One region of the Pseudonocardia sp. DxW genome, then DNA from elsewhere that is predicted to be linked to it. Evidence: riboswitches for the same ligand, from Rfam matches in the RefSeq annotation. Region 1 holds a riboswitch; the other holds the start of a gene.
The links. A riboswitch is a leader RNA that binds a small molecule or an ion and turns the genes downstream of it on or off. The one in region 1 is predicted to bind glycine.
Positions count from the first base shown of each region.

Region 2: another riboswitch for glycine. It lies ahead of gcvP (aminomethyl-transferring glycine dehydrogenase); the one in region 1 lies ahead of gcvT (glycine cleavage system aminomethyltransferase GcvT).

Region 1 is NZ_JBZFLK010000011.1:126,418-137,649, reverse strand. Features, by position in the region: gene ACVJO7_RS18655 (amidase) at 1-328, opposite strand, end outside; gene ACVJO7_RS18650 (LLM class flavin-dependent oxidoreductase) at 638-1,399, shown strand; gene ACVJO7_RS18645 (substrate-binding protein) at 1,430-2,899, opposite strand; gene ACVJO7_RS18640 (ArsR/SmtB family transcription factor) at 2,949-3,341, opposite strand; glycine riboswitch at 3,587-3,685, shown strand; gene gcvT (glycine cleavage system aminomethyltransferase GcvT) at 3,731-4,885, shown strand; gene gcvH (glycine cleavage system protein GcvH) at 4,897-5,283, shown strand; gene glyA (serine hydroxymethyltransferase) at 5,280-6,551, shown strand; gene ACVJO7_RS18620 (L-serine ammonia-lyase) at 6,562-7,944, shown strand; gene ACVJO7_RS18615 (hypothetical protein) at 8,015-8,329, opposite strand; partial or broken gene ACVJO7_RS18610 (LLM class flavin-dependent oxidoreductase) at 8,364-9,305, opposite strand; gene ACVJO7_RS18605 (hydantoinase/oxoprolinase N-terminal domain-containing protein) at 9,654-11,198, shown strand.
Region 2 is NZ_JBZFLK010000014.1:66,183-77,414, forward strand. Features, by position in the region: gene fgd (glucose-6-phosphate dehydrogenase (coenzyme-F420)) at 1-678, shown strand, start outside; gene ACVJO7_RS21610 (enoyl-CoA hydratase/isomerase family protein) at 675-1,454, shown strand; gene ACVJO7_RS21615 (AfsR/SARP family transcriptional regulator) at 1,520-2,404, opposite strand; gene ACVJO7_RS21620 (ATP-binding protein) at 2,684-3,637, opposite strand; gene ACVJO7_RS21625 (MEDS domain-containing protein) at 3,659-4,570, opposite strand; gene ACVJO7_RS21630 (OsmC family protein) at 4,823-5,335, opposite strand; gene clsA (cardiolipin synthase ClsA) at 5,466-6,188, shown strand; gene gcvH (glycine cleavage system protein GcvH) at 6,198-6,590, shown strand; gene garA (glycogen accumulation regulator GarA) at 6,811-7,263, shown strand; gene ACVJO7_RS21650 (bifunctional nuclease family protein) at 7,521-7,997, shown strand; gene ACVJO7_RS21655 (MerR family transcriptional regulator) at 8,209-8,814, shown strand; gene ACVJO7_RS21660 (YiaA/YiaB family inner membrane protein) at 8,824-9,123, opposite strand; glycine riboswitch at 9,206-9,302, shown strand; gene gcvP (aminomethyl-transferring glycine dehydrogenase) at 9,464-11,232, shown strand, end outside.

The sequences.
Region 1 (11,232 bases):
CGGTCGCCGAGCCGTTGGTCATCGGGACCCCGGCGAGCGAGATGTTGTCCTTCAGGGCGACGGTCCGCCCGGCCAGCGGGCCGTCCGCGGCGCCGGGCACCGACGTCGTCACGTACCAGCCGCCGAGCGGGTTGTCGGCCGGTTCGGCCCAGGCGCGCTCCGGCATCTCGGGGGCCGACGCCCGGTACAGCTCCTCGACCCGCTCCGTCGCGCTCAGCGTCGCGGTCACGGCGGGGAGGAACTCGGCGAGCTCGGCTTCGGACAGTCCGAACGCGTGCTGGGAGTTGATCGCCGCGAGCCGGGCGGGATCAGGGGGTGGTAGTGCCATGGAGCAGAACTCCTCACGTGCTGTGGATGGGAGAAAGCTAGGGAGCCCGCCCTGTCGTGTCAATGTTTGCCGACGCGTTGACAGGAGTTCTGACCTGGACGTCAACCGCCCGTCATCCGGGTGAGATCAGGACCGCCCCTCGGTATCGGACGCCGGTCCCCCCGACCGCACGATCCGTGGGACGCTGCCCGGGTGCGTCCCGGTCGCGGGCCACCGACGCGTCGCGGGAGGAACGGTGCAGATGGACGGCCTGCTCCGGAGCCGGACGGCGGTGGACGTGCCGGTCGACGACCCGGGCCTGCCGGACCGGTGGGCCTAGCCGTGCGCCTGGGCGCGCTGCTCGCGCACCTGTCGGACGCGCCGCCGTACCCGGTGGTCGGGTGGGCGCGCCGGCTCGCCGCCGCCGGGTTCCGGAGCCTGTGGGCACCCGAGATCATCGGGCGCGGCCGGCTGGTCCCGGACCCGTTCGCGGCGCTGGCGGCCGCGGCGGCCGCCACCTCCGACGTCGAGCTGGGGACCGGGACGGTGCAGGTTCCGCTGCACCATCCCGCCGAGCTCGCGCACCGGATGCTCTCGCTGCAGGCGGTGTGCGGCGACCGGCTGTCGCTCGGGGTGAGCCCGGGCTCGACCCGGAGCGACTACGCCGTGCTGGGGCGCGACCACCGGGGCCGTTTCCGTGCCTTCGACGAGAACATCGTCCGGCTGCGGGCACTGCTCGCCGACGGTGGCGACGCGCAGGCCCGGCTCGCCGACCCGCCGGGTGCCGGCCGCCCGCCGCTGCTGCTCGGCTCGTGGGGGGCGAACGTCGAGAAGGCGGCCCGCCACTTCGAGGGCTGGCTCGGCTCGGCCTTCCGCGTCACCCCCGACGAGCTGCTCGCCGCGCACGACCGGTTCCGGGCCGCCGGTGGCCTCCGCGCGGTCGCGTACGCGATCCCGGTGCCCGCGGGCGCCGATCTCGGGCCGATCGGCGAGCAGCTGCGCCGCTACGCCGACGCGGGCTTCGACGACGCGGTCGTGGCGATCGCGCCGGGCGGGCCGGACCCGGAGCGGGTGCGGGCACTGCTGCCCTGAGCCCGGCGGGCCGCCGCGCGGCCCGCGCCCTCACCGGCGGCGGCCCGGACGGGTCCGCGCGGCGCCGGTCCGCACCGCGCCGTCGCTGTCCGACATCGACCCGAACGTGGCCCCGCGCGCCGCGGCCAGGTGCAGCGGCTGCTCCACGTGATGACGACCGTCCAGGGCGATCGTGCCGCGCGGCACCTCGAACCGGCCGTGGCGCATCTCGTCGGCCACCGGGGTGGGGTCGGTGGTCCGGACCTGCCGGGCCGCGGCCGCCCACACGTGGATCGCCTCGAACATCGACTCGGACAGGCTGGACAGCGGCGGCGCCCAGCGGCCGAACCGCTCGCGGTAGCGCTGCAGCAGCGTCCCGTTGCGCTCGGTCTGCAGGTGTTGGAAGTAGCCGGACACCCCGTGGATGCCCTCGGACGCCTCGAACCCGATCCGCTCCAGGGTGGCCTCGTCCATCGCCGGGCCCAGGCTGACGGTGCGCTCGCGCAGGCCCATCGCATGGCACTGGCGCTCGAACGCGGCGGCGTCGGCGCCGACGAAGGTGTCCAGCACGATGTCCGCCCCGGACGCGGCGATCCGCTCGATCAGCGGGCCGAAGTCGCGGGCGCCGAGCGGGGCGTACCCCTCGCCGACCAGCACCGCGCCGTTGCCGGGCAGTACCTCCCGGGCGATCCGGTTCACCGTCCGCGGCCAGACGTAGTCGTTGCCGGCCAGGAACCAGCGCCGCCCGCCCGCCGACCGCATCACCGGGCCCGCCGCCAGCGCGATCTGGGTCCACGGCCGCTCGCCGAGCCGGATCCGCAGCCGCGACTCGCCGCCGCCCTCGTTCATGTTGGTGTGCACGACCAGCACGTCGTGGCCGGTCAGCGCCGAGGACACCGCCTGGTAGGTGGCCGACGTCGTGGTCAGGAAGATCGTCCGGCAGCCCGCGCGGGCCAGCCGCAGCGCCTCCAGCGCGCCGGTGCCGGGATCGGTCGCGTCGTCGGCGTGCAGCAGCTCGACCGGCCGCCCGCCGATCCCGCCCGCGGCGTTGACCTCGTCGACGGCGAGCACGGCGGCGTTCGCAACGGCCGAGGCGAACACGCTCCCGGAACCGGACCGGCTGGTGAGGGCGCCGATCCGGGGGCCGGTGGCGGCCCGGTCGCGCACCGGGTGCCCGCGCCGGCGCATCAGCCACTCCAGGCCCTGCTCGTCGATGTGCGCGTCGAGCCGGATCCGGGTCCCGCCGGGGGCCGCGGTGAAGCGCAGCCGGATCCGGCCGCGCCACGGCTGGTCGTGGGTGATCGTGATGCCGTGCGGCCTGCGCAGGTCGCTGATCCGGCCCAGGACGTCGACCGGCGGGCCGTCGCCGATCGGCGCCCGCAGGGTGACCGGCTGGCCCAGCGCGACCCGGTCGCAGGACGCGCCGAACAGCCAGCCGCCGCCGTCGCGGCCGAACCGGTCGAAGACCACCTCGGGTGCGACGGCGGCGAACTCGTCCACCGTGACCGCGATCGTCCCCATGCCGACGGGTGGGGCGTCGCTCAGCGGGGCCCGGTGGCGACCCGCCGGGTCATCCGGCGGCCTCCTGCCGTCCGGCCCCGGAGGCGCTCTCCGCGGCGGACCTGGCCTCGCCCAGCGAGGACTGGAACAGGTTCCGGAGCAGCGCGATCACGTCGGCGGCGGCGCCGCCGGGCTCGATGGCGTAGTAGCGGAACCTGCCGGACCGGCGTTCGCTGACCAGGCCGGCGATCCGCAGTACCCGCAGGTGGGTGGAGACCGCGGTCCGGCCGACCGTGGTGATCCGGTCCGCCAGCTCGCCCGCGCTGCACTCGTCGCTCTCGGAGAGCACCGCCAGGATCCGGCGGCGGACCGGATCGGCGAGCGCGTCGAAGGCGAGACCGGCGTCCCGGCCGCCCGCGCCGACCAGGCCGGACGCACCAGACGCGTCAGGATCCGTTGACATGGTACGGAGTCTAACCGGGCCGGCCCGCTGCGCGCGGGTAACCCGGGACACGGGGCCGGCGACCACCGCCCGGGCCACCGGGTGCCGCCGGACCCCTTCCCTCCCGCCCGGGAATCGGTATCGTCCTCCCGACAACTGAAGACCGGGCCGTACGAGCCCGCGCGGAAGAGACCTGTCGCACGACCGGGCAGGCACCGGAGGAGCAAGCACCCCGCCAAACTCTCAGGTACCCCACACCGCACGGGCCAGGCCACTCTGGAAAGCAGGCGTCGGACACGCCTCGCCGATGGTGAAAGCCGGTCGTGCACCGGTGAATCTCTCAGGCTCGGGACAGAGGGGGACCGTGTGGGCGGCACCGCCCACGCGTCTGCCCCGGGGTGAGCACCACGATGACCCAGACCGAGACCCAGACCGACACCACGACCCGGACCGGGCCGAGCGAGCGCGAGCTGCTGCGTTCGGTGCTGCACGACACGCACGTCGCGCTCGGGGCGACCTTCACCGACTTCGCCGGCTGGGCGATGCCGGTCCGCTACACCGGGGACCTCGCCGAGCACCACGCGGTGCGCCGCGCCGCCGGCCTGTTCGACCTCTCGCACATGGGCGAGATCCACGTCGAGGGCCCGGCGGCCGCCACGGCGCTGGACGGCGCGCTGGTCGGCGACCTCGGCGCGATGACCCCCGGCCGGGCCCGCTACACGATGATCTGCGCGCCGGACGGCGGCGTGCTCGACGACCTGGTCGTCTACCGGCTCGCCGCGGAGCACTACCTGGTCGTGGCCAACGCGTCGAACCGGCTGCGGGTGGCCGCCGAGCTCGCCGGGCGCTGCACCGGCGACGGCGTCACCGTGACCGACCGCTCCGCGGACACCGCGCTGATCGCCGTGCAGGGCCCCGCCTCCGCCGCGATCGTCGAGACCGCGACCGGTGCCCCGGTCGGCGACCTGCGCTACTACGCGGGCCGCCCGGCGACGCTCGCCGGGCACGACGTGCTGCTGGCCCGCACCGGCTACACCGGCGAGGACGGCTTCGAGGTCTACGTCGGCACGGCGGGCGCGGCCGCCGTCTGGGAGCGGCTCACCGCGGCCGGGACCGGGCACGGGCTGGTGCCCTGCGGACTCGCCTGCCGCGACACGCTCCGGCTGGAGGCCGGGATGCCGCTGCACGGACACGAGCTCGGCCCCGGGCTCTCGCCGTTCGCGTCCGGCCTGGGCCGGGTCGTGAAGTTCGGCAAGGAGGCCGACTTCGTCGGCCGCGCCGCGCTCGCCCGCGAGCGGGACACCCCGCAGGCCCGGGTGCCGGCCGGGCTGCGCGGCAGCGGCCGGCGCGCGCCGCGGGCCGGCCATCCGGTGCTCGACGACGCCGGGACGACCGTCGGCGAGGTGACCAGCGGCGTGCTGTCCCCGACCCTGGGCCACCCGATCGCGATGGCCTTCGTCGACCGGGCCGTGTCCGCGCCCGGCACCGCGCTCGCCGTCGACGTCCGCGGCCGGCCCGAGCCGGTCGAGATCGTCGACCTGCCCTTCTACACCCGTTCCGACTGAGAGGACCCGGCATGTCTGTTCCCGACGACCTGCGCTACACCGAGCAGCACGAGTGGGTACGGGTCGAGGGTGACACCGTCACCGTCGGCATCACCGCGCACGCCGCCGAGGCGCTGGGCGACGTCGTGTTCGTCCAGCTCCCCGCGGCGGGCGACACCGTCACCGCGGGCGAGGCCTGCGGCGAGATCGAGTCCACCAAGTCGGTCAGCGACCTGTTCGCCCCGCTCGGCGGGACCGTCAGCGCCGTCAACGAGGCGCTCGACGACGCACCGGAGACCGCGGGCGAGGACCCCTACGGCAAGGGCTGGCTGTTCCGGGTCGAGCCCGGCGAGGCCGGCGTCCCGGAGCTGCTGACCGCCGCCGAGTACCGCTCGCTGACCGGGGAGGGTGGCGCGTGAACAGCACCTTCGGTGCGTCGCTGGCCGACGCCGATCCCGAGGTCGCGAAGGCCGTCGACGCCGAGCTGGCCCGGCAGCGCGACACCCTGGAGATGATCGCCTCGGAGAACTTCGCCCCGGTCGCGGTGCTGGAGGCGCAGGGCTCGGTGCTCACCAACAAGTACGCCGAGGGCTATCCCGGCCGCCGCTACTACGGCGGCTGCGAGCACGTCGACGTCGTCGAGCAGCTGGCGATCGACCGGGCCCGAGAGCTGTTCGGCGCCGAGTACGCCAACGTGCAGCCGCACTCCGGCGCGCAGGCCAACGCGGCCGCGATGGCGGCGCTGCTGCAGCCCGGGGACGGCATCCTCGGCCTCGACCTGGCGCACGGCGGGCACCTCACGCACGGCATGAAGCTCAACTTCTCCGGACGGCTCTACCGGGTCTCGGCCTACCACGTGGACGCCGCGACCGGGCTCGTCGACATGGCCGAGGTCGAGCGGGTCGCCCGCGCCGAGCAGCCGAAGCTGATCATCGCCGGCTGGTCGGCGTACCCGCGCGAGCTGGACTTCGCCGGGTTCCGGCGGATCGCCGACGAGGTCGGCGCGCTGCTGATGGTGGACATGGCGCACTTCGCCGGGCTGGTCGCCGCCGGTGAGCACCCGAGCCCGGTGCCCTACGCCGACGTCGTCACCAGCACCACGCACAAGACGCTCGGCGGCCCGCGCGGCGGGCTGATCCTGGCCCGCGCCGAGCACGCGAAGAAGCTGGCGTCCGCGGTGTTCCCCGGCCAGCAGGGCGGCCCGCTGGAGCACGTGATCGCCGCCAAGGCGGTCGCGCTGCGGATCGCCGGGACCGAGGAGTTCGCCGAGCGCCAGCGGCGCACCGTGCAGGGCGCCCGGCTGCTCGCCGAGCGGCTGGTCGCCGCGGACTGCGCGGACGCCGGCATCCGGGTGCTCACCGGCGGCACCGACGTGCACCTGGTGCTGGTCGACCTGGTGAACTCCGAGCTGGACGGCCGGGCCGCCGAGGACCGGCTGCACGACGTCGGGATCACGGTCAACCGCAACGCCGTCCCGTTCGACCCGCGCCCGCCGATGATCACCTCCGGGCTGCGGATCGGCACCCCGGCGCTGGCCACCCGCGGGTTCGACGCCGACGACTTCCGGGAGGTCGCCGACATCGTCGCCGGCGCTCTCGCCCCGGGCTTCGACGCCGCGCGGGCGACCGCCCTGCGCGAGCGCGTCGCGGCCCTGGTCGCGCGCCGCCCGCTCTACCCGGGGCGCTGACCCGATGCCCGTGCCGGTCAGCGTCTTCGACCTGTTCTCGATCGGGATCGGCCCGTCCAGCTCGCACACCGTCGGCCCGATGCGGGCCGCGGCACGATTCGTCACCGGTCTCGCCGAGGACGGCCTGCTGCCCCGCGTCGGGCGGGTCCGGGCGGAGCTGTTCGGGTCGCTGGGCGCGACCGGGCACGGGCACGGCAGCGGCCCGGCCGTGCTGCTGGGGCTGCTCGGGGAGCGCCCCGAGACCGTCGACACCGCCCGCGCGCCGGACGTCGTCGCCGGGATCGGCGCGGCCGGGCGGCTCCGGCTCGGCGGCCGCCACGAGATCGCCTTCTCGGCGGCCGACGACGTCGTGCTGCACCGCCGCCGGACGCTGCCCGAGCACCCCAACGGGATGGAGTTCCGGGCCTGGGACGCCGACGGCGGGGAGCTGCGGGTCCGCACCTTCTACTCGGTCGGCGGCGGGTTCGTGCGCGGCCCGGCCGGACCGCCGGACGGGTCCGCCGACGGTGCCGGCCCGGTGCCGTCCCCGTCCCCGTTCCCGTTCCACAGCGGTGCGGACATGCTCGCCACCTGCGCCCGGACCGGTCTGCCGGTCAGCGGTGTGATGCGCGGCAACGAGCGGGTGCACCGCGACGACACCGCGATCGACGACGGTCTGCTGCGGATCTGGGAGGTCATGCGCGAGTGCGTGCGCAGCGGTTGCGAGCGGGACGGCGTGCTGCCCGGTGGCCTGCGGGTGCGCCGGCGCGCCCCGGGCCTGCACCGGCGGCTGCTGGCGGCGAGCCCGGGGGCCGATCCGCTGGACGTGATGGACTGGGTCAGCCTGTTCGCGATCGCGGTGAACGAGGAGAACGCCTCCGGCGGCCGGATCGTGACGGCACCGACCAACGGCGCCGCCGGCATCGTCCCGGCGGTGCTGCACTACTACCACCGGTTCGTCCCCGGTGCCGACGACGCCGGTGTGGTGCGCTTCCTGCTCACCGCGGGCGCGATCGGGTCGATCATCAAGGAGAACGCGTCGATCTCCGGTGCCGAGGTCGGTTGCCAGGGCGAGGTCGGTTCGGCCGCCGCGATGGCCGCGGCCGGATTGACCGAGGTGCTCGGCGGGACCCCGGAGCAGGTGGAGAACGCCGCCGAGATCGCCGTCGAGCACCACCTGGGTCTGACCTGCGACCCGGTCGGCGGGCTGGTCCAGATCCCGTGCATCGAGCGCAACGCGGTCGGGGCGGCGAAGGCGATCCACGCCGCCCGGATGGCGCTGTACGGCGACGGGACGCACGTGGTGTCGCTGGACAAGGCGATCAAGACCATGCGCGAGACCGGTGCGGACATGAAGGTGAAGTACAAGGAGACGTCGCGCGGCGGGCTGGCGGTCAACGTGATCGAGTGCTGAGTCGAGCGCTGACTCGAGCGCTGAGCGGGCCGGCCGGTCCCGGGGCGGCGGTCGCCGCCGCCCCGGCGGGCTACTCGACGACCGGGCCGTGCACCGCCTCCGCGAGCTCCACGAAGGTCGCCCACTCGGCGAGCAGCGCGGCGAACTCGGGGGCCTTCCCGGCGGCCCGGTACTCGTCGATGTCGGTCACCTCGATGACCTCCAGGTAGGCGACCGACGGGGTGCCTGCACCGTCCAGGGTGCCGTCGATCCGGGTGACGTCGTAGCTCAGGATCGCCGGGCAGGCCCGGGCGACCGGGTAGTCGCTGCGCCGGATCCACTCCTCGTAGGCGGCCGGATCGACGCCGGGCAGCAGCCGGTTCAGGAAGTACACGCGGTGGGTCACGGGAGTTCTCCTCACAGGGGGGACGGCGGCCGGTTCACAGCCGGGGGAGCACCTCGCGGGCGGTGAGCTCGGCGATCCGGCCGGCCTCGGGGGCCGGGAACAGCCAGAGCCCGACCGAGTCGGAGCCGGCGTCGAGCAGCGCGCGCAGCTTCTCCACGCACTCGTCCGGGTCGCCGGCGACGGCCAGATCGGAGATCCACTGCTCGGGCAGCGCGTCGGCGAGCCCGTCCGGCCCGACCTCGGCGAGCAGCGCGGTGAGCTCGTCCTGGATGCCGTAGACCCGGGACAGCGCGGTGTCCGGCATGGCGGACAGGTAGAACGCGACCGACTCGCGGACGGCCCGGCGGGCGACCTCCCGGTCGTGATCGACGGAGAACAGCGCGTAGGTGACCAGCCGGTGCTCGTCGGTGCGGTCGGCGGCCTTGCGGCCCTCGTCGATCCGGGCCCTGGCCCAGCGGACGTAGTCGGTGCCCGACAGCGTGGACAGCACGGTCCCGTCGGCGATCTCGCCGGACAGCCGCAGGCCCTTCTCGTTCACCACGCCGGTGTAGAGCGGCACCCGGGTGGCGGTCGGGTGGGCCAGCTCGATCCGGTCGAACCGGTAGTGGCCGTCCTCGGTGACCTGCTCGCCGTCGCACAGCCTGCGCACCGCGCCGACGCACTGGCGCAGCGCGGACAGCGCGCGCGGCGGCATGATGCCCATCTGGTCGAGCCAGGCCGGGACGCCGTGCCCGATGCCGCCGTAGATCCGGCCCGGGAACAGCACGTCGAGGGTGGCCAGCTCCATCGCCAGGATCGCCGGATGCCGGGCCGAGGCGGACACGATCCCCAGCCCGAGCGGGATGTCGGTGGTCGCCGACAGCGCGGCGGCGGCCCCGGCCATCCCGCCGGAGAAGAAGCAGTCCTCGGAGAACCACAGCTCCCCGAAACCCAGCTGTTCGGCGGAGCGGGCGGTGGCCACGATGTCCCCGGGGGCATGTGGCTGCCCAGCACCAGGCCGACGGGGGAGCGGGCGGCGCTCACCGGTTCGGTCCGGACGGGCGGGTACACGGCGGTTCGGTCACGGGGCCTCCACTCCGCACAGGATCGTCGTCCGACCCTAGGTTCGCCGTCCGGTACCGGTCTCCGTCATATCCACCGAGGTGGGGGCTGAAGTTGTGCACGATGCCCAGCGGTCCGGAACCGGACGTTTCCACCTGACACGGAACACGAAAACCGCGCGATCTTCGGGCGGAACGCACAGGAGCGGCCCCGCCCCGCTGTCTAGCGTCGGATCCCGGCGCACCCGGATCCGGAGCGCGTCCGGCACGACAACGGAGGGGCCATGCGCATCGGCATCGACGTGGGTGGGACCAACACCGACGCCGTACTCATCGACGGGCGGACCGTGCTCGCGGAGACGAAGACCGCGACCACCGAGGACGTGACGTCCGGTATCGCCGACGCGCTGGCCGCCCTGCGGGCCGCCGCGGGGCACGACCCCGGCGCGGTGCAGGGCGTCATGATCGGGACGACGCACTTCGTCAACGCGCTCGTCGAGGGCCGCGATCTCGCCCCGACGGCGGCGGTGCGACTCGGCCTGCCCGCCACCCGGGCGCTGCCGCCGATGTCGGGCTGGCCCGAGCGGCTGGTCCGGGCGGTGCAGGGCTGCAGCTACCTCTGCCACGGCGGGCACGAGATCGACGGCCGGACCATCTCCGCGCTGCGCCGCGACGAGCTGGAACGCGCCGCGGAGGACATCCGGCGGCGCGGGGTGCGCGCCGTCGCCGTGTCGTCGGTGTACTCGCCGGTCAACGCCGAGTTCGAGATCGAGGCCGCCGAGATCCTGGGCGCACTGCTGCCCGGCGTCACGATCAGCCTGTCGCACCTGATCGGCCGGATGGGCCTGCTGGAGCGGGAGAACGCGACCGTCATCAACGCCGCGCTCGGTGAGCTCGCGGTCCGGATCTGCGCCGGCCTCGCCGCGACCGTGGCGGCCGCCGGCATCGACGCCCCGCTGTACCTCAGCCAGAACGACGGCACCCTGATGGACGTCGAGCACGCCCGCCGGTTCCCGGTGTCCACCTTCGCCTCCGGCCCCACCAACTCGATGCGCGGGGCGGCGTTCCTGTCCGGCTCGGGCGACTGCGCGGTGGTCGACGTCGGCGGCACCACCACCGACGTCGGCATGCTGCGCAACGGCTTCCCGCACGAGGCGGGCACCGAGATCAGCGTCGCCGGGATCCGCACCAACTTCCGGATGCCCGACGTGCTGTCGATCGGCCTCGGCGGGGGCAGCCGGGTGCGCACCGATCCGCTGCGGATCGGCCCGGACAGCGTCGGCTACCGGTTGACCCGGGAGGCGCTGGTGTTCGGGGGTGACACCCTGACCTGCACCGACATCGCGGTCGCCGCCGGGGTGGCGGACATCGGCGACGCCCGGCTGGTCCGCGGGCTCGATCCGGAGCTGGTCGCGGTGGTGCGCGAGCGGATCGGCGAGTCGATCGGCGCGGCCGTCGACCGGGTCCGGACCTCCGGCGCGACGACCACGGTGGTCGCCGTCGGCGGCGGCAGCATCCTGGTTCCCGACTCGCTCGCCGGCGTCGGGCGGGTGCACCGGCCCGAGCACCACGCCACCGCCAACGCGATCGGTGCCGCGACCGCCCAGATCGGCGGCGAGGTCGACCGGATGTGCTCGGTCGGCCCCGGCCAGCGGGACCGGCTGCTCGACGAGGCCAAGCAGGAGGCGGTCGGCAAGGCCGTCGCCGCCGGGGCCGCACCGGGCAGCGTGCAGATCGTCGACGTCGACGAGGTCCCGCTCGCCTACCTGCCCGGCAACGCCACCCGGATCCGGGTCAAGGCCGCCGGCGATCTCGTGCTGACCGGCTGACCTGCTGACCTGCTGACCCGCTGAACTGCTGACC
Region 2 (11,232 bases), on a different contig from region 1:
CTGAACGAGATCGCCGTCTCCGGCCGCGAGTGGCCGGAGTTCAAGGAGCGCTTCGCCCGGCTGCGCGAGGCGGTCCGGGCGATGCGGGCGCTGTGGACCGAGGACACCGTGTCCTTCGAGGGCGACTACTACACGCTGGTCGACGCGACGATCTACGACCGCCCCGAGCAGCCGGTGCCGATCTACGTCGCGGCCGGCGGCCCGATGGTCGCGCGCTACGCCGGCCGGCACGGCGACGGCTTCATCTGCACCTCCGGCAAGGGCATGGACCTCTACACCGAGAAGCTCGTCCCGGGCGTCGAGGAGGGCGCCGCCAAGGAGGAGCGGGACGCCGCGACCATCGACAAGATGATCGAGATCAAGATCAGCTACGACCGGGACCCGGAGGCCGCGCGGGAGAACTGCCGGTTCTGGGCGCCGCTGTCGCTGACCGCCGAGCAGAAGCACTCGGTCGGTTCCTCGCAGGAGATGGAGCGGCTCGCCGACGAGCTGCCGATCGAGCAGATCACCCAGCGCTGGATCGTCGCCTCCGACCCGGACGAGGCGGTCGAGCAGATCCGCCCCTACGTCGACGCCGGACTCAACCACCTCGTCGTGCACGGGCCGGGCGACGACCAGCGCCGCTTCCTCACCCAGTTCTCCGAGGACGTGCTGCCGAAGCTGCGGGCGCTGGGGTGAGCGCTCTGGAACGCGACGGCCGGGTGCTGCGCTGCCGGATCTCGGCCGGCCGGCACGGCACCCTGGACGGCCCCGCGATGCAGGAGGTCGCCGGGGCCCTGGAGAAGCTCGCCCAGGCGGACCCGGCCGATCCGGACGGCGTCGGTGCGGTGCTGCTGCACGGCGACGGCGAGAACTTCTGCACCGGCGGCGACGTGCGCGCGTTCGCCGGCGCCGAGGACCGGTACGGCTACGTGCACGGCCTGGCCGACACCTTCCACGCGATGCTGCGCCCGCTGGCCGGCTCGCCGGTCCCGACGGTCGCCGCGGTGCCCGGCTGGGCGGCGGGCGCCGGGATGAGCATCGTGCTGGCCTGCGACCTGGCGGTCGGCGGCCGGTCCACCCGGCTGCGCCCGGCCTACCCGGCGATCGGGTTCTCCCCGGACGGCGGGATGACCTGGACCCTGCCGCGGCTGGTCGGCGCGGCGCGGGCCCGCCGGATCCTACTCACCGACGAGGTGCTGGACGCCGACGCGCTGGCCGAGCTCGGGATCCTCGCCTCGGTCGTCGACGACGACGCGGTGGCCGACGAGGCAGCCGCGCTGGCGCACCGGCTGGCGCAGGGCCCGACGTCGGCGCTCGGCCGGATCCGCGGGCTGCTGGACCGGACCTGGGCATCGACCCTGGACGACCAGCTGGCGGCGGAGGCGGACGCGATCGCGACCTGCGCGGCCGGGCCGGAGGGGACCGAGGGGCTCGCCGCGTTCACCGAGAAGCGGCGGCCCCGGTTCCACTGAGGATCACGGGCCGGGCTGGGCCGGCGGGCGCGGGCCCGCCGGCCCGGGAGCTGTGCCCGGCCCGGTCAGCGTCCGCTGGCCGGGCTGCCGGCGGCGAGCCGGCGGCCGCGCTGCGCCGGCCGGGTGGCGCCGGGCATCCCGACGCCCCAGCGCTGCACCGGGCGGTGCAGGCCGGGACCGAGCGGCCAGCCGGAGTCGAGCGGGGCGAGCAGCCGGTCCAGCTCGGAGTCCGGGGTGGCGCCGACGCTGTTGCGCAGCAGCCGCTGGAACTCCTCGTACTCGGCGAGCGCGTCGGCGACGTGGCCGCCGGCCAGCAGCGCCTCGACCAGGGCCCGGCGGGAACGCTCGCGGCTGGGCGCGGTGGCGACCGCGCGCCGGGCGACGGCGACGGCGTCGTCGTGCCGGTCGGCCGCGGTGAGGGTGCCGGAGAGCCCCTCCAGCGCGGAGAGCCGCAGCTGGCGGAACCGCTCCCGCTCGACGGCGATCCACGGCGCCGTCCAGGACGGCAGGATGTCGGCCTCGAGCAGACCGGTCTGCGGGCAGCCGATCTCGCGCACGGTGCGCAGCAGCTCCGGCGAGGACAGTCCGCGGACCAGCAGCAGCGCCTCGGCCAGGTCGACCCGCACGTCGTCGGCGAGGTGCAGCCGGCCGCGGTCGTCGGCGGCCAGCAGCTCGGGCAGGTCCACACCGGTCACGGCCTCGTCGAGCAGCCGGGCCGCGGGGCCCGGGCCGACGCCGGCCCACAGGTCGGCGGCCAGCGCGGCGGTCGGCTGCGGGCGCGGGTGCACGGCCAGGTAGGCGATGAGGCGGCGCGAGTCGACCGGCAGCGGGACCGGATGGTCGCCGACGCGCAGGCCGAAGGCACCCAGGACCCGTACCTGCGGTGCGGTGCTCCCGGTGTCGGCGGTGGACGGTGCGCGTTCTGCGGACTCGGCGAGTGCTGGTGTCACAGCGCACTCACTGGATCGACAGTGATCGTCGGACATGCGGTTTTCCCCGGATCGTTCGTGACGTGCGGCCCGCAGGCGGCCCTGCGCCGGGCCGCGGCGCGCCACCCGGGCGGACGACCGGGGCGCGGAGAGGGCACGACGAGACCGCACCGCACGGACGGCGGGCGGCGTCTCCGTGCGATGTCCTCGGTCGCCGAGGATAGCGGAGCCGGGCCCCGGACGTGAGATCCGGGTGAGGATTCACTCCGGCGGCGGGGTGCGCGCACCGCCGAACGGGGCTCAGGCCCGGACGAGCAGCCGGACATGGGTGCCGTCGGGGGCCCGCCACACGTGCAGGCTGTCGCACAGCTGGCGGGCGATCCAGGTGCCGCGCCCGCGCGGGCGCGACGGGTGCGGCGGCGCCAGCCCGATCAGGGCCAGCGGGATCGAGCCGGTGTCGTGCACCTCGCACACCAGCTCGCCCGGGCGGGACCAGACCGACAGCGCGGCCTCCGGCGAGCCGTGCTCGACGGCGTTGGTCGCCACCTCGTTCACCGCCTGCACCATGTCCTCGCTGCGCACCGGATCGAACCGGCATGCGCGGGCGGCCTCCTCCACCGCGTCCCGCACCCGGGACAGCTCGAAGGTGTTGTACTGCAGCTGGACGTCCGGCGGGCCGAGCAGGTGCGGCGGGGCGAACGGGAGCGCCGCGAGCACCTCGGCCGGCGGCCGGGACGCCGGGTTCGCGGTGAGCTGCTCGCCGCGCAGCTGCAGCGGATGGTTGGCCAGCGCCGCGTCGCCCACCGCACCGTGCAGCGGGATCCGCGGGTAGACGCACAGCTGGGTGACCGGCAGGCCGTCCAGCGAGATGTTGAGCGCGGCCTCCAGCTCGATCCAGAATCCGCCGTCGATCCCGTCGAGATCCGGGTCGTGCTGCGCCACGACGAACACCGGCCTGCCCGACGACGACAGCGCGCGCAGCTCCCTGGCCCGCCACGCGGCGACCGTCTGGCCGGACTCGCGGGCCGAGCGGGTCAGCGTGGTGAGCCTGCCGATCCCGCCGGAGCAGTCGGCCAGCTCCGCGCGCAGCGCCTGCTCGGCCTCCGCGGAGACCGCGAGCGCGATCTGGGCGCCGGTGTCCCGGTCCGCGGCGGCGGCCACCGGCGCGACCCGGCGGACCAGCTCCGCGGTGTCGTCGGCGTGCACCAGCGCGTGCGCGAAGCCGGGCGGCCGGGGGACCGCGTTGACCTTCATCTCGCGACCTTCATCGGACCGTCACCGTCCCGGCGCGCCGGGCGGCCCGACCGGGGGCGGCGCGTCGTCGAAGGCCAGCTGGGGGGAGAACGCGGCGCCGCAGCGGTCGAGGATCCGCTGCACCCGGGGCCGCACCCGGTGCAGCACCAGCCGGTGGGTGGACGGGAAGCCCTCCGCGGCGTGCACCAGCGCCACCGCCGAGGCGACGTCGATGAACCGGACCGAGGCCATGTCGAGCCCGATGTCGGTGGGGGCGTCGGCCGAGCGCAGGGTGCCGTCCAGCGCCTGGTGCAGCAGCGAGGTGATCTTCGGCCGGTTGCTGTGGTCGATCTCGCCGGCCAGTCGGGCGTGCCCGATCCCGAGCCGGACGATGCGCAGCAGCCCGTCGTCGTAGGCGCCGGTCACCGCGAGGTGGTCGCGGTGCAGCGCGCGCATGATGTCGATCGACTCGTCCGGGAAGTGCACGTGGTCGAACGTGCAGAGCGCGGCGAGGCTGTCCCGGTTCTCCCGGATCAGCCGGGCGAGCAGCCCGTCGTACTCGGGCAGGGTGCCGGACGCACCCGGGTCCAGCGCCCCGTGCATCTGGCCGGTGATCCGGGCGGCGGTCCAGCCCGCGTCCAGCGCGCGGGTCACCTCGCCGGTGATCCCGGCGTGGATGTCCGGCAGCGGGGTGCGGAAGGTCCGCCGGGTGTCCTCCTCCGGCAGGATCTCCAGCTGCCCGACGCGCAGTGGCTCGCCGGTCTCGTGACCGTCCTCGGTCATCCGGCGCAGCAGCCCGTCCGCGGCGCCGTCGTCGTCGAAGAAGAGGACCTTCTCGCCGCGGGCCAGCCCGTGCGCGACGAACCCGGAGGTGATCTCCCCGAGGTGCTCGACGCTCTCCGGGACCGCGCAGACGTGATCGCCGGACGAGACGTCGTCCGCCAGCTTGATCACGTGTCACCTACCGGGGCGCGGTCACCGGGCTGTCGGTGGGCACGCCCTGTCACGCCTACCAGGACGCCGTCACCGTACGGAGACCGGCTCCGGGCCCCGGAGACCCCGGAGCGTGCCGGGCGCCGAACCGACGGTGACGCGCGACGAGCGGCCCGCCACCGGCGGTGGTCCGCAGGTGATGGCGCGCAGCACATGCCGTTCGGCGCAGTGCGCCGACCCCCGGACGGAGCAGGACAGGCTCGACCGGCGGGCTCAGCCGGCCGGCCGGACCTCGACCGACGTGCTCGCGCTGCCCTTGATCGTCTGCAGGACCACGCAGTACCGCTCGGTCAGCCGCACCAGGGTGGCGACCGTGTCCGGGTCGGCCGGGGCGTCCCCGGAGCGGACGTCGACGTCGAGGAACAGCCGGATGTCCCGGAAGCCGACCGGGGCGTCCTTGGCGACGCCGAGGGTGCCCCGGAAGTCGAGGTCCCCCTCGGCCCGCAGGCCGCCCTGCACGTCGAGCTCCAGCGCGGTCGCCACCGCCCGCAGCGTCACCCCGGCGCAGGCGACCAGCGCCTCCAGCAGCATGTCCCCGGAGCACAGCTGGGTGCCGTCGCCACCGGTCGCCGGGTGCAGCCCGGCCTCGGCGAGCGCCTGGCCGGTGCTCACCTTGCAGGCCACCCCGGCGCCGAGCTCGCCGTCGGCGGACAGCGTGACGACCGCGGATCCCGGGTCGTCGCGGTACTGCTGCTTGAGCGGGGCCTGGATGTCCTTGAGCGTCACGCCTGCGGCCGCCTGCGGGCCGGGCACGGAGTCGGCGCCGGAATGGGTGTCGGAATGAGTGTCGGTCACCGCGCCATCCTCACCCCGCGGGGCCGGGCTGCACAGTGCGGGAGCCGTCTAGGCTGCCCGGGTGGGCGGGGAATCCGATACGGGCAGGGCCGCGGCGGTCCGGCGCGGCGCCCGTGAGGCCCGGGACACGGTGCGCGACACCGTGCGGGACACGGTGCACGACGTCGCCGGTCCGCCCACCGGTGACGACCGGCTCTGGACGGTGCCGAACGCGCTGAGCATGCTGCGCCTGGCCGGGGTGCCGCTGTTCCTGTGGCTGATGCTCGGCCCGGAGGCCGACGGCTGGGCCGTCGCGGTGCTGGCGATCGGCGGCTTCACCGACTGGCTGGACGGGAAGCTGGCCCGGGTGCTGGACCAGTACAGCCGGTTCGGGGCGATGCTCGATCCGGCCGTCGACCGGCTCTACATCCTGGCCGCGCTGGTCGGCCTGGCGATCCGCGACATCGTGCCCTGGTGGGCGGTGGGTGCGCTGCTCGCCAGGGACGTCGTGCTGGCCGTGTGCGTGTTCGTGCTGCGCCGCCGGGGGTACGGCCCGTTCGAGGTCGTCTACCTCGGCAAGGCCGCGACCTTCGTGCTGCTCTACGCCTTCCCGCTGCTCCTTCTCGGGGACGGGCCGTCCGCCGCGGAGACCGCCGTCCGGGTGATCGCGCACGCGTTCGCGATCTGGGGCGTCGCCCTCTACATGTGGTCCGGCCTGCTCTACCTGGTGCAGTTCGGGCTGGCGATGCGGCGCCCGTTCCCGCCCCCGGCGCCCCGGTTCGGTCACCCGGATGGCGGGGGCTAGGCTCGTCGCGTGAGTTCGGAGATTCCCTCGGACCTGACCTACACCGAGGCCCACGAGTGGGTGCGCGACACCGGGAACGGGGTGGTCCGGATCGGCATCACCGACCACGCCCAGTCGCAGCTGGGGGATGTGGTGTTCGTCCAGCTGCCGACCGTCGGCGACGTGCTGTCCGCGGGCGACACGATGGGCGAGGTCGAGTCGACCAAGTCGGTGTCGGACATCTACGCACCGGTGGCGGGCGAGGTGGTCGCCGTCAACGAGGCGCTGGACGCCGGTCCGGAGCTGATCAACTCGGCTCCGTACGGGGACGGCTGGATCGTCGACGTGCGGATCGCGGACGGCGCCACGCCGGCCGGCCCGCTCGACGCCGACGCCTACCGTCAGCTCGCCGACGGTTCCTGACCACCCCCGGCGACCGCCCGTCGCACGGGTCGCCCGGACGCCGCGGCCTGGCGTATCGCGGCGACACCGGGGCGGGTAGGTTCGGTCCCCCTGACACGTCGACACCGCAGCCGGTCGAGGCGACATCCGCCTCAGCGCAGCACCGCACCAGTGCGGCCGGCCCGCCTGCATCACCCGGACCGTGTCCGGGACCCCCGCTTCCGGAGGAGGAGACCCCGAGGTGACCACGAACGACCCGCGCGACGTGCCGCCGGAGCGCGCACCGGAGACCACATCGGTCTTCCGGGCGGACTTCCTCGCCGACGTGGAGCAGCCGAGCGCCGAGCCCGCCGTCTCCGGCGTCGACGGGCTACCCGCCGGGTCGGCCCTGCTGGTGGTCCGGCGCGGCCCGAACGCCGGTTCGCGCTTCCTGCTCGACGTGCCGACCACCAGTGCGGGCCGGCACCCCGACAGCGACATCTTCCTGGACGATGTCACCGTCTCCCGCCGGCACGCCGAGTTCCGCCGGGACGCCGGCGAGTTCGTCGTGGTGGACGTCGGCAGCCTGAACGGCACCTACGTGAACCGCGAGCCGGTCGACACGGCCGTGCTCGCCAACGGTGACGAGGTCCAGATCGGCAAGTTCCGCCTGGTCTTCCTGACCGGTCCTCGCGAGGGCGACCCCCGGGGCTGATCCGCCGGCGGCGGTCCAGCCGACACGCCGTGCGAAGGCGGGCGTGTGACGATCGTCGAAAGGACGCTGTCACACCCCGTCCGGAGGCGCGCATCGGGGGCCCCGCCCGTGTAGCGTCGGAACGTGTCGGTGGCGGGGGTACGAGCGACCACAGCTCCCAGGGCACGGACCAGGGCGAGCAAGGCGATCAGGGCGGCCGGGGTGGCGGGTCCACCCCGGGCGGCCGACAGGCCCGACAGGGCCGGGGAGGCGGGCTGATGAGCGAGATGCGCGTCGTGGGCGTCCGGGTCGAACTCCCGGCGAACCAGCCGATCCTGTTGCTGCGGGAGACCAACGGTGATCGCTACCTCCCGATCTGGATCGGATCGGTCGAGGCGACGGCCATCGCCCTCGAGCAGCAGGGGGTCAAGCCGGCACGGCCGTTGACCCACGATCTGCTCAAGGACGTCATCGGGGCACTGGGCCGGCGGCTGGAACAGGTCCGGGTGACCGACCTGCAGGAGGGTACCTTCTACGCCGAGCTGATCTTCGACGGCGGCGTGACGGTGTCCGCCCGGCCGAGCGACTCGATCGCGCTGGCGCTGCGGACCGGTGTCCCGGTGCACGCCGACGAGAGCGTGCTGGCCGAGGCCGGGCTCGTCATCCCCGACGAGCAGGAGGACGAGGTCGAGAAGTTCCGCGAGTTCCTCGACTCGGTGTCACCGGAGGACTTCCGCGGCGCCCAGCCCGGCTGACACCCGAACGGGTGTTCCGGACCGTTCGGCGACACCGGGTGCCGCTCGGCGTGACCGGGCCGCCCGTGCTGCGTCACCTGGCGTTGTGCGGTACGGCCGTGTCGGCGAGCCGCGTTGACCACTCCGGCCGCCGGGCATACCGTCATCAGCGTTGATGACATCCGTGCAACTCGCCTTCACCGAGAGTGATGGGACGGCGAGGACGGTCACGGTGCGGCCGACCGAGGGAGACCACGCGGTGCAGACGCCACCACCCGAGGGGCCGGGGCAGACAGAGCTGTTCCCGGACCCGCTCGTCGGTGAGGGGCTGGACGGGGTGTCCGATCGCCTCGTCGGCTTCCGCGGCCCGACCGCGTGCCAGGTCGTCGGCATCACCTACCGGCAGCTCGACTACTGGGCCCGGACCGGGCTCGTCGTGCCGTCGATCCGCGGTGCCGCCGGATCGGGCAGCCAGCGGCTGTACTCGTTCAAGGACGTACTGGTCCTGAAGATCGTGAAGCGGCTGCTCGACGCCGGGGTCTCGCTGCAGAACATCCGGATCGCGGTCGAGCACCTGCGCCGGCGCGGGATAAGGGATCTCGCCGGGATCACCCTGTTCTCCGACGGCACCACCGTCTACGAGTGCACCTCCCCGGAGGAGGTCGTCGACCTGCTGCAGGGCGGCCAGGGAGTGTTCGGGATCGCCGTCTCGGGCGCGATGCGCGAGATCAGCGGTGTGATCAAGGACTTCCCGGTGGAACGCGCCGACGGCGGCACCGTCGACGAGTCGCCGGAGGACGAGCTGGCCCGGCGCCGGTCCCGGCGCGCGATCTCCTGAGCGGCCGGCTCACGCGACCGAGCGGAACGGGTCGTGCTCGGCGATCAGCTTCTCCAGCCGGGCCTGGTCGACCCGGTTGACGACGGTCAGGCTCTCCTGCTTGTCGCGGACGCACTTGGCGAGGGTGAACGCCGAGGTGATGGCGTACAGCACGGCGATGGCCAGGAACGCCTTCACCCAGCCGTCGACGGGCAGGTAGAAGGTCCCGACGACGACCGCGGCCAGCGAGATGCCGAAGGACAGGACCGCCTGCAGGTGGAAGGCGGCGGTGGTGGCGGGGACGGGGTTCGGAGCACTGCTGTTCGACATGCCCGCAAGCCTGGCGGGACGGGTCCGGCGCCGGTGCCGTGGAAATACTGACCGGAGCGGTTATCCTCGGCCCGGTAGTCGTTGACACCGAGCGGGAGAGACCCGGTGCAGTACAGCCGGGCGCCGAAGGAGCAAATCCCTTCCCGGAACCTCTCAGGCACCAGGACCGCACGGTAGAGACGCCTCTGGAAAGCGACGGGCCACCACGGGGGGCCCGTCCGCCGACGGGGAAAGCCCGAAGCCTCGGGTGAATCTCTCAGGCGCCCGGATCGCGGGTACGGACAGAGGGGGAGGGGCGAGACAGCCCTGCCCCGCCCGAGCCGTCACCTTCGGAGGCGCCGTGAGCCCGACCCCGCAGCAGCACCGTCCCACCCTCGCCGAGCTCGAGCGTGGACTGCCGTTCGCCGACCGGCACGTCGGGCCCCGGCCCGGCGAGCTCGCCAGGATGCTCGACGCGCTGGGCGTCGACTCGCTCGAGGCGCTGGCCGACCGGGCGCTGCCCGCCGCGATCCGCGATCCCGAGCCGGTCGGCGGTTCGCTGCCGGCGCCGGTCGGTGAGGCCGAGATGCTCGCCGAGCTTCGGGCGCTGGCCGACCGCAACACGGTGAACGTCCCGATGATCGGGCTCGGCTACCACGGCACCCGGACGCCGTCGGCGATCCGGCGCAACGTGCTGGAGAACCCGGCCTGGTACACCGCGTACACGCCGTACCAGCCGGAGATCAGCCAGGGCAGGCTGGAGGCGCTGCTCGCGTTCCAGACGATGGTGTCGGACCTGACCGGGCTGCCGGTCGCCGGTGCGTCACTGCTGGACGAGGCGACCGCCGCCGCCGAGGCGATGACGCTGCTGCGCCGGGCCGGGCGCGCGAAGTCGGCCCGGTTCGTGGTCGACGCCGACACGCTGCCGCAGACCCTGGACGTGCTCCGCACCCGGGCCGAGCCGCTCGGCATCGAGCTGGAGGTCGCCGACCTGTCCGGCGGCACCCTGCCGGACGGCGAGATGTTCGGCGTGCTGCTCAGCTACCCGGGCGCGTCCGGGCGGCTGGCCGACCCGTCGGCGCTGATCGAGCAGGCGCACGAGCGGGGCGCACTGGTCGCGGTCGCCGCGGACCTGCTGGCGCTGACCCTGCTCACCCCGCCCGGCGAGTTGGGCGCGGACGCGGCGATCGGCTCCACCCAGCGGTTCGGTGTCCCGCTCGGCTTCGGCGGCCCGCACGCCGCCTACCTGTCGGTCGGGCAGCGGCACGCCCGCCAGCTCCCGGGCCGGCTGGTCGGGGTCTCCCGGGACGCGGACGGCAACTACGCGCTGCGGCTCGCCCTGCAGACCCGGGAGCAGCACATCCGCCGGGAGAAGGCGACCTCCAACATCTGCACCGCGCAGGTGCTGCTGGCCGTGATGGCGGCCTGCTACGCGGTGCATCATGGCCCGGAGGGGCTGCGCGCCATCGCCCAGCGGACCCACCGGATGGCGGCGGTGCTGGCCGCCGGGCTGCGCTCCGGCGGCGTCGAGATCGTGCACGACGCGTTCTTCGACACCGTGCTGGCCCGGGTGCCCGGCCGGGCGGACGCCGTCGTCGCCGCCGCGCACGACGCCGGGATCGCGCTGCGCCGGGTCTCCGGCGACGAGGTCGGCATCTCCACCTCGGAGATCACCACCGTGGCGCACCTGCGCGCGGTCTGGGAGGCCTTCGGGGCCGGCCCGCAGGACGCCGCGGCGCTGGACTCCGGCACCGCCGACGCGCTGCCCGGCGCGCTGGCCCGGACCAGCGGCTACCTGACCCACCCGACGTTCCACGAGCACCGGTCGGAGACCGCGCTGATGCGCTGGCTGCGCCGGCTCGCCGACGCCGATCTCGCGCTGGACCGCACGATGATCCCGCTGGGCTCCTGCACGATGAAGCTCAACGCTGCCGCCGAGATGGAGGCGGTGACCTGGCCGCAGTTCAGCGACCTGCACCCGTTCGCGCCGGAGTCGGACACCGCCGGTTCCCGGGAGCTGATCACCCAGCTGGAGACCTGGCTGGCCGACCTGACCGGCTACGCCGCGGTGTCGCTGCAGCCGAACGCGGGCAGCCAGGGCGAGTTCGCCGGATTGCTGGCTATCGCGGC